DNA from 3 places in the Bradyrhizobium sp. FW305-F6 genome. Region 3 is predicted to be linked to each of the others. Evidence: predicted binding sites of a transcription regulator. Region 3 holds the regulator's gene; each other region holds the start of a gene.

Region 1 (3,645 bases), 170 kb from region 3:
GGAAATTTCGTCGAGAACTTCTGGCGCTTCCCGGCCTATTTCATCAGCATCGCACCCAAATTTTCGTTCGCGACCGCATGGAGCGATTTGGCGGACTGGCTCTGGGGATTGCGGCGCTGGGCACGGCTTCTCGGGGATACGTTGCTGATCGCCTATATGGGCACCCTCTCGGGTGCGCTGTGCGGCTTCGCACTTTGCTTCCTCGCCTCGGCCAATCTCGTGAAATCAGGAACGACTGTTTTCGTCACCCGGCGCGTTCTGGAATTTTTCAGGACCGTGCCGGAGATCGTGTTTGCCCTGATCTTCGTGCTGGCCTTTGGTCTCGGGCCGCTGCCGGGTGTTCTGGCGATTGCAATCCATACCGCTGGAGCGTTGGGCAAGCAATTCGCCGAGGTTGTCGAGAATATCGACAGCAAGCCGGTCGAAGGGGTGGCGGCAAGCGGGGGCAGCTGGGTTCAGGTCGTTCGGTTCGGCGCGTTGCCTCAGGTCCTCTCGAACTTCGTGAGCTATGCCTTGCTCAGGTTCGAGATCAACGTGCGCGGCGCTGCCGTGATGGGCTTCGTCGGCGCCGGCGGGATCGGCCAGGATCTGATCGAGGCGGTCCGCAAGTTCTACTACACCGACGTCAGTGCCATCCTGCTGCTCATCGTCCTTACCGTCATGCTGATCGACTTCCTGACGGAACAGTTGCGACACCGCCTGCTGGGGCTGGAGGGAAGCACCCGATGAGCTCCTTCAGTTTTGAAAACCGGGCCGGCATTGCCGAACGGTATCCCGACGTCTTCCGGACCGATTGGTGGCAGCGGGGAAGGATCGCAATACTGGTCGGCGGTGCGGTCGGGCTGTTCCTGCTCGGGATCGTCCAGCTCGATATTCCCTTTAACCGGCTCTCCCAAGGCATGGTCAGGCTGGGCGAATTCGTCCAGCTCATGTTGCCGCCCAACCCCGGTTCTTGGGCGGAGGTCCTGAAATATCTGCATGCGCTCGGAGAGACGGTGTCGATCGCATTTCTCGGCACGCTGGGCGGCGCGCTGCTTGCGCTGCCGGTATCCCTGCTGGCGGCGCGCAACGTGGTAGCAAACCGGATCATCCACGTCTTGACGCGCCGTGGTCTCGATACCATTCGTGGAGTCGATACCCTGATCTGGGCCCTGATCTGGGTCGGCGTTGTGGGGCTGGGGCCGTTTGCCGGCATCCTGGCCGTGATCTGCAGCGATTTCGGAACGTTCGGCAAGCTGTTCTCGGAAGCGATCGAGGTCGCCGACAAGAACCCCGCGGAAGGCGTTCGATCATCGGGCGGCAACCATCTCCACAGCGTCCGGTTCGGATTGCTGCCGCAGGTATTCCCGGTCTTGCTGAGCCAGGTGCTCTACTATTTCGAGTCGAATACGCGATCGGCCACCATCATCGGCATCGTCGGCGCCGGCGGCATCGGCCTCCAGCTCGCCGAACAGATCCGGGTGCTGGAATGGCAGAAGGTCTCGTTTCTGATCCTGCTGATCCTGATAACGGTATCGTCGATCGACTGGATTTCCGGCAAGCTGCGCTTCGCGATCATCGGGCGAAGGGCGGTGGCCTGATCGTAGGTCTCGTAGGGTTGGCAAAGCGCAGCGTGCCCACCCTACGGCTCCGGTTTCTTGGAGAGGGTCCCTATGATTCCACCAGAAACTCCACCCGCTCCGCCGCGAACCGCGAATGCTTGGTCACCAGCGGCTTGCCGTCGAGATCCAGATCGGTGGCGTCGACCACCAGGATCGGCCGGCCCAGTGGCAGGTCCAGCCGCGCCGCGTCGGTCGCGTCGACGATGCCGGCGGTGATCCGGGTCGCGCCGCGGCGGTAGTCGCGCACGCCATAATGCTCGAGCAGCTTGGTCATGGAGCGCGTCGCGGCGAACACGGCGCCGGCGTCCGGAAACCGCTCCGCCGACAGCCAGGTGGTGGAGACGCAGATCGGCGTGCGATCGGCGAGGCGGATCGCCTCGATCCGCACCAGGGGCGCGCCGGTCTTCAGTCCCAGCTCCCGCGCGAGCTCGCGCGTCGCGACGTCCTCGGTCGCCTCGATCAGCCGGCCATGCGGCTCGCGGCCCTCGGCGCCGACGATCTCGGAAAAGCGTGTGCGCGAGCGCAAGGGATAGGCGAGCTTTTGCGCCTCGACATAGGTTCCGCTGCCGCGTTCGGCCCGCACCAGGCCGCGCTCTGCAAGGGCTGCCAGTGCGCGCCGCACGGTGTGCCGGTTGACGCGATAGGTTTCGGCGATCTCCATCTCGCCAGGCAGCTTGTCACCGGCCGCAAAGCGGCCGTCCGCGATGCCGCGCTCGATGCCGTCGGCAACGAGGCGCCATAGCGCCACGCCGGACGATGCAGTGTCTTGCATGCTCATATCGCCGGTCAGCCTAGCCCAGAAATCACGGATTTGTCACGAAACAGTCATGGCGTGCTCGTATGAAGTTGTCTATTATCATAGACAACTTCGGTGCGGCAAGTTCGGTGAATCAGGTGGCTCAGCACAATAACCAGAAAGCCCAGCGCAAGGCCGCGATGGCCGTGCTGGCGCACGCGGAGGCGGGCGAGATCGCTGCCCGCCTCCGCGACTTGGCCTTGGACCTGCCCTTGCCGGAGCATCAGGATCTGCGTCAGCCCGAGAACGGCCTCGTCATGCTGCGCGGCCGGGTCGGCGGCGACGGCGCGCCGTTCAATCTCGGTGAGGCCACGGTGTCGCGCGCGGCGGTGCGGCTTGCCAGCGGCGAGGTCGGCTTCGGCTACACGCTCGGGCGGGACGGCGAGAAGGCGCGGCTGATCGCGCTGTGCGACGCGCTGGTGCAGTCCGGCGATTTCAGCGCCGCCGTCGAGCGCGGCGTTATCGCGCCGTTGCGCGAGCAGCTTATGATTCGCCGTGAACGGGCGGCGGCGGAAACCGCCGCGACGAAGGTTGATTTCTACACCATGGTGCGCGGTGAGGGGTGAGATCATGACCACGATTGCGGAACTGCCGCCGGGTTTCGCCGACAAGGTGTTGTCGGCGCAATCGACCTTTCGCTCGGTCATGGACGCGATGGCGCGGCCGGGCTCGGTCCAGCGCATCGTGCCGATGCCGGGTACGCCTGATACGATGATGCGGGGCACCGCCGCGATCGCGCTGACGCTGTTCGACCACGACACGCCAATCTGGCTCGACGCGCGGATGGCGGAGAGCGCGGACGTGACGAAGTGGCTCAAGTTCCACACTGGCGCGCCGGTCGTGCAGGATTCGTCGATCGCTTCATTCGCGCTCATTGGCGACGGTGGTGCGCTGCCTGCGCTCGATCGCTTCGCGCTCGGCACCAGCGAATATCCGGACCGCTCGACAACGCTGATCATTCAGGTCGACAGCCTCGCCTCCGGCCGGAGCTTCGAGCTGCGCGGCCCCGGCATCGACGGTGTCGCGGCGCTGCTGGCGTCGTTCAAGCCGTTCGACCTGTTCGAGCGCCTGCATGTCAACGAGGCGCTGTTTCCGCGCGGCATCGACGTGGTCCTGGTCGCCGATGACGCCGTGGTCGCGATCCCGCGCACCACGCGCATCGTGAGCAAGGGAAGCTGAAAGCATGTATGTCGCAGTCAAGGGCGGCGAACGCGCCATCGACAACGCCCATCGCCTGCTCGCGCATAA
Region 2 (3,645 bases), 160 kb from region 3:
CTTCGCAGGTGCCCTGGGAGAGCCCGATCACCGCGTTTTCATGGCTCCCCGAGTAGACCACCTTGGCGAAGAACTTTTCCGGGTCGATGCCCATCTTGTTCATCGCGAAACGCGGCACGTTGTTGCCAGAAGTCGAATTAGGATCGACGAGGCAGAGGTTCTTGCCTTGCAGGTCCTTGATGTCCTTGTAGCTCGAATCGCTTTTGACATAGAGAACCGAGTAATAGCCTTTGGTGCCGTCGCCGTTCACCTCGATCGCGAAAGGTTCGACCTTCGCGCCAATGATGTAGGCACGCGCGTAGGATGCCGGGCCGTACATCGCGATGTGAATGTTTCCTGCACGCTGACCTTCGATCACCGCGGCGTAGTCGTTGGCAATCCGCAGCGTGACCTTGGTTCCGAGCTCGCGGGACAGGTACTCCGTCAGAGGCGTCCAGCGGTTGGTGGTGCCGGAAGCATTCTCGTCGGGGACTTTTGCGAAGATCAACTCAGGATATTTTGCCTTCCAGTCTTGAGCCGCAGCGGCGGAAACTGAGAATGCCAAGGCCGCCGCAGCGGCAACGATCGTACGACGGTCTATCATGACGTCTCCCATTTCAAGGTTATGAACTGTCGAGTTCCGGCTCTACGCTAGGATCAAATTCAAAGAAGCAGCGATCAGGCCGCGGCAACCGTGCCGAGGGCAGGAACTGCCGCTCCGACCGATCCATTCCCGGGCGCAACATCCATGACTTCATTCGCCTCGAGATCGTACAGCTCGCGCGCGATATGATCGGTCAAGGCCGCCGGCGCGCCGTCGAACACGACCCGCCCCGCGGCCATCCCGATCAGGCGATCGCAATAGCTGCGGGCCAGATCGAGCGAATGCAGGTTGCAGAGCACCGTGATACCGAAGTGCTTGTTGATGCGCAGAAGCGCATCCATCACGATCTTGGTGTTGCGGGGATCGAGCGAGGCGATCGGCTCGTCGGCAAGGATAATGTCGGGCTGCTGAACCAACGCCCGCGCGATCGCCACGCGCTGCTGCTGACCGCCTGAGAGCTGGTCGGCGCGCTGGGCCGCGATGGCAGCCATGTCGAACTGCTCGAGCGCCGACATTGCGATGGCCTTGTCTTCTTCGGGCCAAAGCTGCAGCAGCGACCGCCATGTCGGCACCATCGACAGCCTTCCCATCAGGACGTTGGTGAGCACATCGAGCCGGCCGACCAGGTTGAATTGCTGGAAGATCATCGCCGAGCGCGCCCGCCACTGCCGCAGCTCCTTGCCGCGCAGCGCGGTGACGTCGGTGCCGTCGAACAGGATGCGCCCTCCGCTCGGCGTCACCAGCCGGTTGATGGACCGCAGCAGCGTCGACTTGCCGGCACCGGATCGCCCGATCACACCGACGAAGCCGCCGGGGGAAACTTGAAAGGAGGCGTCGTCCACGGCGGCTTTTGCGCCGAAACGACACGTCAGACCATCCACCACCAGCATGCAGGGCTCCAGATTGGCAGGAGCCAACCGCTAACCCCCATGCTTGACACTTGTGTGACAGCGACGTTGCGCTGCCGCAAACCTGCACGCCTCGTCCCCTGTCATCTCTTTGTCATGACATCGTCGTCAAGCCGCTTGAAGAGGGACGCCCGTCCTCACGCACCGGATGCAACATGGTTGCCAAAGCCCTTTCGGTTCAGCCGACCATCGATCCTTCGGCGAAGCTGCACGAGACCAGGTTAGGCGCGTATACCGAGGTCGGCGCACGCACGATCCTGCACGAAGTGGCCATGGGCGATTACTCCTATGTCGTCAACGATTCGCAGATCACCTACACGACCATCGGGAAGTTCTGCTCGATCGCGGCGATGACGCGGATCAATCCCGGCAACCATCCGATGCAACGCGCGACCCAGGCGCATTTCACCTACCGCTCCAGCGCCTATTTCGAAGGCGAGAGCGACGACGCCGCGTTCTTCGACTGGCGGCGCCAGCATCACATCCATATCGGCCACGACGTCTGGATCGGCCACGGCGCGATCGTGCTGCCGGGCCGCAACATCGGCACCGGCGCGGTGATCGCCGCCGGCGCCATCGTCACCAAGGACGTGCCGGCCTACACCATCGTCGCCGGCAATCCAGCCCGCATCGTGCGGCGGCGGTTCTCGGAGGAGATCGCGGGGCGTCTGGCCAAGCTCGCCTGGTGGGACTGGGATCACGACAAATTGCGCCAGGCGCTGCCCGATTTCCGCACGCTCGGGATTGAAGATTTTCTTGCGACATACGAAGCACAAGCGAGCTCTCTCACCAATCCTTCGGCCAGCAAACGAAGCGCGCTCGCGTGACAGACATATTCCTCGAAGGCGGACGGGCCCTGATCGGCACCGAGTTCGTCGAGACTTCGCTTCTCGTGTCGGGAGCGGAGATTGCGCAGCTCGATGGCTCTCGCGGCCGTGCGCGGCTAGCGATCGATGCCCGTGACCTGCTGGTGCTGCCGGGCATCGTCGACCTGCATGGCGATGCCTTCGAACGGCAGATGATGCCGCGCGCCGGCGTCGACTTTCCGATCGACGTCGCGCTGGCGGACAGCGACCGCCAGGCCATTAGCAACGGCATCACCACCGTGTTTCACGCCACGACCTGTTCGTGGGAGCCGGGCCTGCGCAGCGCCGACAATGCGCGTGGCCTGATGGAGGCGATCGAGCGGCAGCGTCCGCAATTCGCCGCCGACACCCGCTTCCACCTGCGCCACGAAACCTACAATCTCGACGCCGAGCCTGAAATCAGCCGGTGGCTTGCCGAGGGCCGCGTCGACCTGTTCGCCTTCAACGACCACATGGACGGCACCGTCGCCGACATGGCCAAGCCCCGCAAGCGCAATCGCATGGTGGAGCGGACCGGATTGTCGAGCGAGGCGTTCGACCGCCTGGTCGAGCGCGTGGTTTCGCGCGCCGACGAGGTGCCGGCTTCGGTATCGCGGCTGGCTGCAGTCGCCCGCGCCGCGGAGGTGCGGATGCTTTCGCATGACGATGCGACACCGGCGATGCGCCGGGAGTTTCGCGAGCTCGGCGCCGACATCGCGGAGTTTCCGATCAACGAAGAGACGGCGAAGGCCGCTGCAGAGGCCGGCGATGCCATCGTTTACGGCGCTCCGAACGTCGTGCGCGGCGGCAGCCACACCGGCTGGACCAAGGCATCGGACATGATCGCCAAGGGCCTCTGCTCGGTGCTGGCGTCGGACTACTACTATCCCGCCCAGCTGCTCGCCGCGTTCCGGCTCGCCGCCGACGGCGTGTTGCCGCTGGCTCGGGCCTGGGACCTGGTCTCCGCCGGCCCGGCGCGCGCGACCGGCCTTGCCGATCGCGGCATGCTCGCGCAAGGACGCCGCGCCGACATTCTCCTCGTGGACGCCAGCGTGCGGCTGCGTCCGCGGCTGATCGCGGTGATCTCGGGCGGTAGGCTGGTGCATCTCACCGATGCGACACGGCTGCTCGCTGCCGTAGCGGCGCCTCGCGGGGCTGTCGTCGCGGCTTGAATTGGTTATGCTTCGGCGATGACAAGCTTTCCCCGCTACGCGATTTATTTCGCCGCAGGCAGCGGCAGTGCCCTCTCCCGCTTCGGCGCCGAGCTGCTCGGTTACGATGCCTATTCGGGCGAAGAGGTTTCGTTTCC
Region 3 (3,645 bases):
TGCGCGAGAGTCACGCCATATTGTAGCGTTTGGACTGTCAGATACGACATCTCGTGCAGCAGTTCTGATCCCAAGAGTCCTCATGTACCGGCGTAACGTTCGGGCGTCTTGAGCGCGCCCGGCGAGCCTTAAGGGATTCTGGCGGCACGGGTTTTTCACGGCTTAGGCATTCGCTGCGAAGGCCCCAGGATGGCAGGCGCGCAGCGAGGGAAAGGGTGCAATGACGGTTTTGACCTGGTCCGATGATCGCGTCGAGCAGCTGAAAAAGCTTTGGGAGGCCGGACTTTCGGCCAGCCAGATCGCGGCGGAGCTCGGCAATGTGACCCGCAACGCCGTGATCGGCAAGGTGCACCGGCTCGGCCTGTCCGGTCGCGCCAAGAGCCCGTCATCGGCAGCGCCGCGGCCGCGGAAGGCGCGGCCCGCGCAGCACATGATGCGGGTGACGCGGCCCGTCGCGCGCGGCAACACCGCGCTGGCGCAGGCCTTCGAGGTCGAGGTGGAGGCAGAGCCTGTCACCTACGACAACGTGGTGCCGATGAGCCAGCGGCTGTCGCTGCTGGAATTGAACGAGGCGACCTGCCACTGGCCGGTCGGCGATCCCTCGAGCCCGGATTTCTTCTTCTGCGGCGGCAAGGCGCTCTCCGGCCTGCCCTATTGCGCCCAGCATTCGCGCGTGGCCTATCAGCCCGCAGCGGACCGGCGCCGCGCAGCACCAAAGCCGGGCACGCGGTGAGTTCGTTAATCTACCTGATGGCAGTCGTGAAGCGATCACGGCTCCAGTAACTCGGTGTCATCCCCGCAAAGGCGGGGATCCATAGCCACAGGGCGCAGTCGTTGCGCGAGATGGTCATTCCGAGTCTTCGCCAAACCTCGTCCTGTGGTTATGGATCCCGGGCTCGCGCTGCGCGCGCCCCGGGATGACGGCGAGATTGAAGCCGCAGCTCGCTAATCCGAGATCAAGAAACTCAGGTCTGCTCCGCCTTCGCGAAGCGATCGTCCAGCGCGTAGCCGGCGCCGCGGACGGTGCGGATCGGGTCCTGCTCGCGGCCTAGGTTGAGCAGCTTGCGCAGGCGGCCGATATGGACGTCGACGGTGCGCTCGTCGATGTAGATGTCGCGTCCCCAGACGCTGTCGAGCAGCTGCTCGCGCGAGAACACGCGGCCGGGATGCTCCAGGAAGAACTCCAGGAGGCGATATTCGGTCGGGCCGAGGTCGATCGGCCGGCCCGAGCGTGCCACGCGGCGCTTGTCGCGGTCGAGCTCGATGTCGCCATAGGCCAGCACGGTGGCGAGCCGCTCGGGGCTGGCGCGCCTGAGCAGGCCCTTCACGCGGGCGAGCAGCTCCGGCACCGAGAACGGCTTGACGATGTAATCGTCGGCGCCGGTCGCAAGTCCCCGCACCCGCTCGCTCTCCTCGCCACGCGCGGTGAGCATGATGATCGGCAGCTGCTTGGTCTCCGGGCGGGTGCGCAGGCGCCGGCACAGCTCGATGCCCGACAGGCCCGGCAGCATCCAATCGAGCACGATCAGGTCGGGAATGTGCTCCTTGAGGCGGGTATCGGCATCGTCGCCGCGCATCACCGTCTCGACGTCATAGCCGTCGCCTTCGAGGTTGTAACGAAGAAGCTCTGTGAGAGCTTCCTCGTCCTCAACCACCATAATGCGTGCGCCCATGGTGTCGTCGCTCCTTAAGGTCTTCAGGTATTCGGTATCGTCGTGGCGAAGGTCGTCATGTCGCCCTTCGGCCGCTTGTCGGTGATCGCCTGGCCCTCGATCATGTAGAACACGGTCTCGGCGATGTTGGTGGCATGGTCGCCGATCCGTTCGATGTTCTTGGCGCAGAACATCAGGTGGATGCAGAACGAAATGTTGCGCGGATCCTCCATCATGTAGGTGAGGAGCTCGCGGAACAGCGAGGTGCAGATCGCGTCGACTTCCTCGTCGCCCTTCCACACCGCCATCGCCGCCGGCAAATCGTGCGCGGCATAGGCGTCCAGCACCGACTTGACCTGCTGTTGCACGAGGTCGGTCATGTGCTCCAGGCCGCGGAACAGCTTCAGCGGGTGGAAGTCCGTCTCCAGTGCTGCGACGCGCTTGCCCATGTTCTTGGCGAGGTCGCCGATGCGCTCGAGATCGGTCGCGACGCGCATGGCGCCGACGATCTCGCGCAGGTCCACCGCCATCGGCTGGCGGCGGGCGATCGTGAGCACCGCGCGCTCCTCGATGCGCTTCTGCAGCGTGTCGATATCGGTGTCGGTGGCGACGACGCGCTGGCCGAGCGGGACGTCGCGGCGGATCAGCGCGTCGACGGAATCGACGATCATGCGTTCGGCGATGCCGCCCATTTCGGCGACCAGGCGCGTGAGTTCCTGGAGGTCGCTGTCGAAGGCCTTTACGGTATGTTCAGAACCCATGTTCCGTCTCCTCAGCCGAACCGGCCGGTGATGTAATCCTGCGTGCGCCGGTCTGTCGGCGACGTGAAGATCTTGCTGGTGTCGTCGAACTCGATCAGCTCGCCGAGATACATGAAGGCGGTCTTGTCGGAGACGCGCGCCGCCTGCTGCATGTTGTGGGTGACGATCGCGATCGTGTAGTTCTCGGACAGTTCCTGGATCAGCTCCTCGACCTTGGCGGTCGAGATCGGATCGAGCGCCGAGCAGGGCTCGTCGAACAGGATCACCTCGGGCCGCACCGCGACGGTGCGGGCAATGCAGAGGCGCTGCTGCTGACCGCCGGAGAGCGAGAGGCCGGAGGCGTTGAGCTTGTCCTTGACCTCGTTCCACAGCGCGCCGCCACGCAGCGCCTTCTCGACCCGGCCGTCCATCTCGGATTTCGAGATCTTCTCGTAGAGACGGATGCCGAAGGCGATGTTCTCGTAGATCGTCATCGGGAACGGCGTCGGCTTCTGGAACACCATGCCCACGCGCGCGCGCAGCAGGTTGAGGTCGAGCTTGGGGTCGAGGATGTTGGTCTGGTCGAGCAACAGCTGACCGTCCGCGCGCTGGCCCGGATAGAGATCGTACATCCGGTTGAAGATACGCAGCAGGGTGGACTTGCCGCAGCCGGACGGGCCGATGAAGGCCGTGACGCGGTTGGCGCCGAGCACCAGGTTGATGTTCTTCAGCGCGTGGTGATCGCCATAGTAGAAGTTGAGGTTGCGCGCCGTGACCTTGGCGGGCGCCTCGGGAAGCGGCTGCGAGCCGGGGTGAACGGTCGGCGCACTGACGGAAACAGACATTTCACTCATTTCGGAGTCCTCTCGGCGCCGATGATGCGCGCGCCAATGTTAAGGGCAAGCACGGTCAGGGTAATCAACAACGCGCCGCTCCAGGCGAGCTGCTTCCAATAGGCGTAGGGGCTCTGCACGAAATTGTTGATGGTCACCGGCAGGTTGGCCATCGTCTTGTCCAGGCCCAGGCTGAAGAACTGGTTCGAGAGCGCAGTGAACAGCAGCGGCGCCGTCTCGCCGGCGACGCGTGCGGTGGCGAGCAGCACGCCGGTGATCAGGCCGGCCCGTGCCGCGCGATACGCGATGCGCTTGATCACCAGCGAGCGCGGCAGTCCCAGCGCGCTGGCGGCTTCACGCAGCGGATTCGGCACCAGCAGCAACATGTCCTCCGTGGTGCGCACCACGACCGGGATCACG

The links. Region 3 encodes PhoB, which activates phosphate uptake and scavenging genes when phosphate is short. Its sites were predicted from a motif close to TGTCATNNANCTGTCAT; they were not measured.
Region 1: a site for PhoB is predicted at 2,414-2,430, ahead of phnF (phosphonate metabolism transcriptional regulator PhnF). Genes of this name have one in related genera too.
Region 2: a site for PhoB is predicted at 1,573-1,589, ahead of phnC (phosphonate ABC transporter ATP-binding protein). Genes of this name have one in related genera too.

Annotation. Positions count from the first base shown of each region.
Region 1 covers NZ_JBYSYD010000002.1:1,540,406-1,544,050, reverse strand. Annotated here, with positions in the region: gene phnE (phosphonate ABC transporter, permease protein PhnE) at 1-729, shown strand, start outside; gene phnE (phosphonate ABC transporter, permease protein PhnE) at 726-1,580, shown strand; gene phnF (phosphonate metabolism transcriptional regulator PhnF) at 1,651-2,379, opposite strand; gene phnG (phosphonate C-P lyase system protein PhnG) at 2,487-2,963, shown strand; gene phnH (phosphonate C-P lyase system protein PhnH) at 2,968-3,576, shown strand; gene AC3WLX_RS18615 (carbon-phosphorus lyase complex subunit) at 3,581-3,645, shown strand, end outside.
Region 2 covers NZ_JBYSYD010000002.1:1,544,603-1,548,247, forward strand. Annotated here, with positions in the region: gene phnD (phosphonate ABC transporter substrate-binding protein) at 1-583, opposite strand, end outside; gene phnC (phosphonate ABC transporter ATP-binding protein) at 658-1,473, opposite strand; gene AC3WLX_RS18655 (transferase hexapeptide repeat family protein) at 1,647-2,318, shown strand; gene AC3WLX_RS18660 (alpha-D-ribose 1-methylphosphonate 5-triphosphate diphosphatase) at 2,315-3,508, shown strand; gene AC3WLX_RS18665 (DUF1045 domain-containing protein) at 3,527-3,645, shown strand, end outside.
Region 3 covers NZ_JBYSYD010000002.1:1,709,129-1,712,773, forward strand. Annotated here, with positions in the region: gene AC3WLX_RS19465 (GcrA family cell cycle regulator) at 221-733, shown strand; gene phoB (phosphate regulon transcriptional regulator PhoB) at 966-1,673, opposite strand; gene phoU (phosphate signaling complex protein PhoU) at 1,697-2,413, opposite strand; gene pstB (phosphate ABC transporter ATP-binding protein PstB) at 2,425-3,246, opposite strand; gene pstA (phosphate ABC transporter permease PstA) at 3,243-3,645, opposite strand, start outside.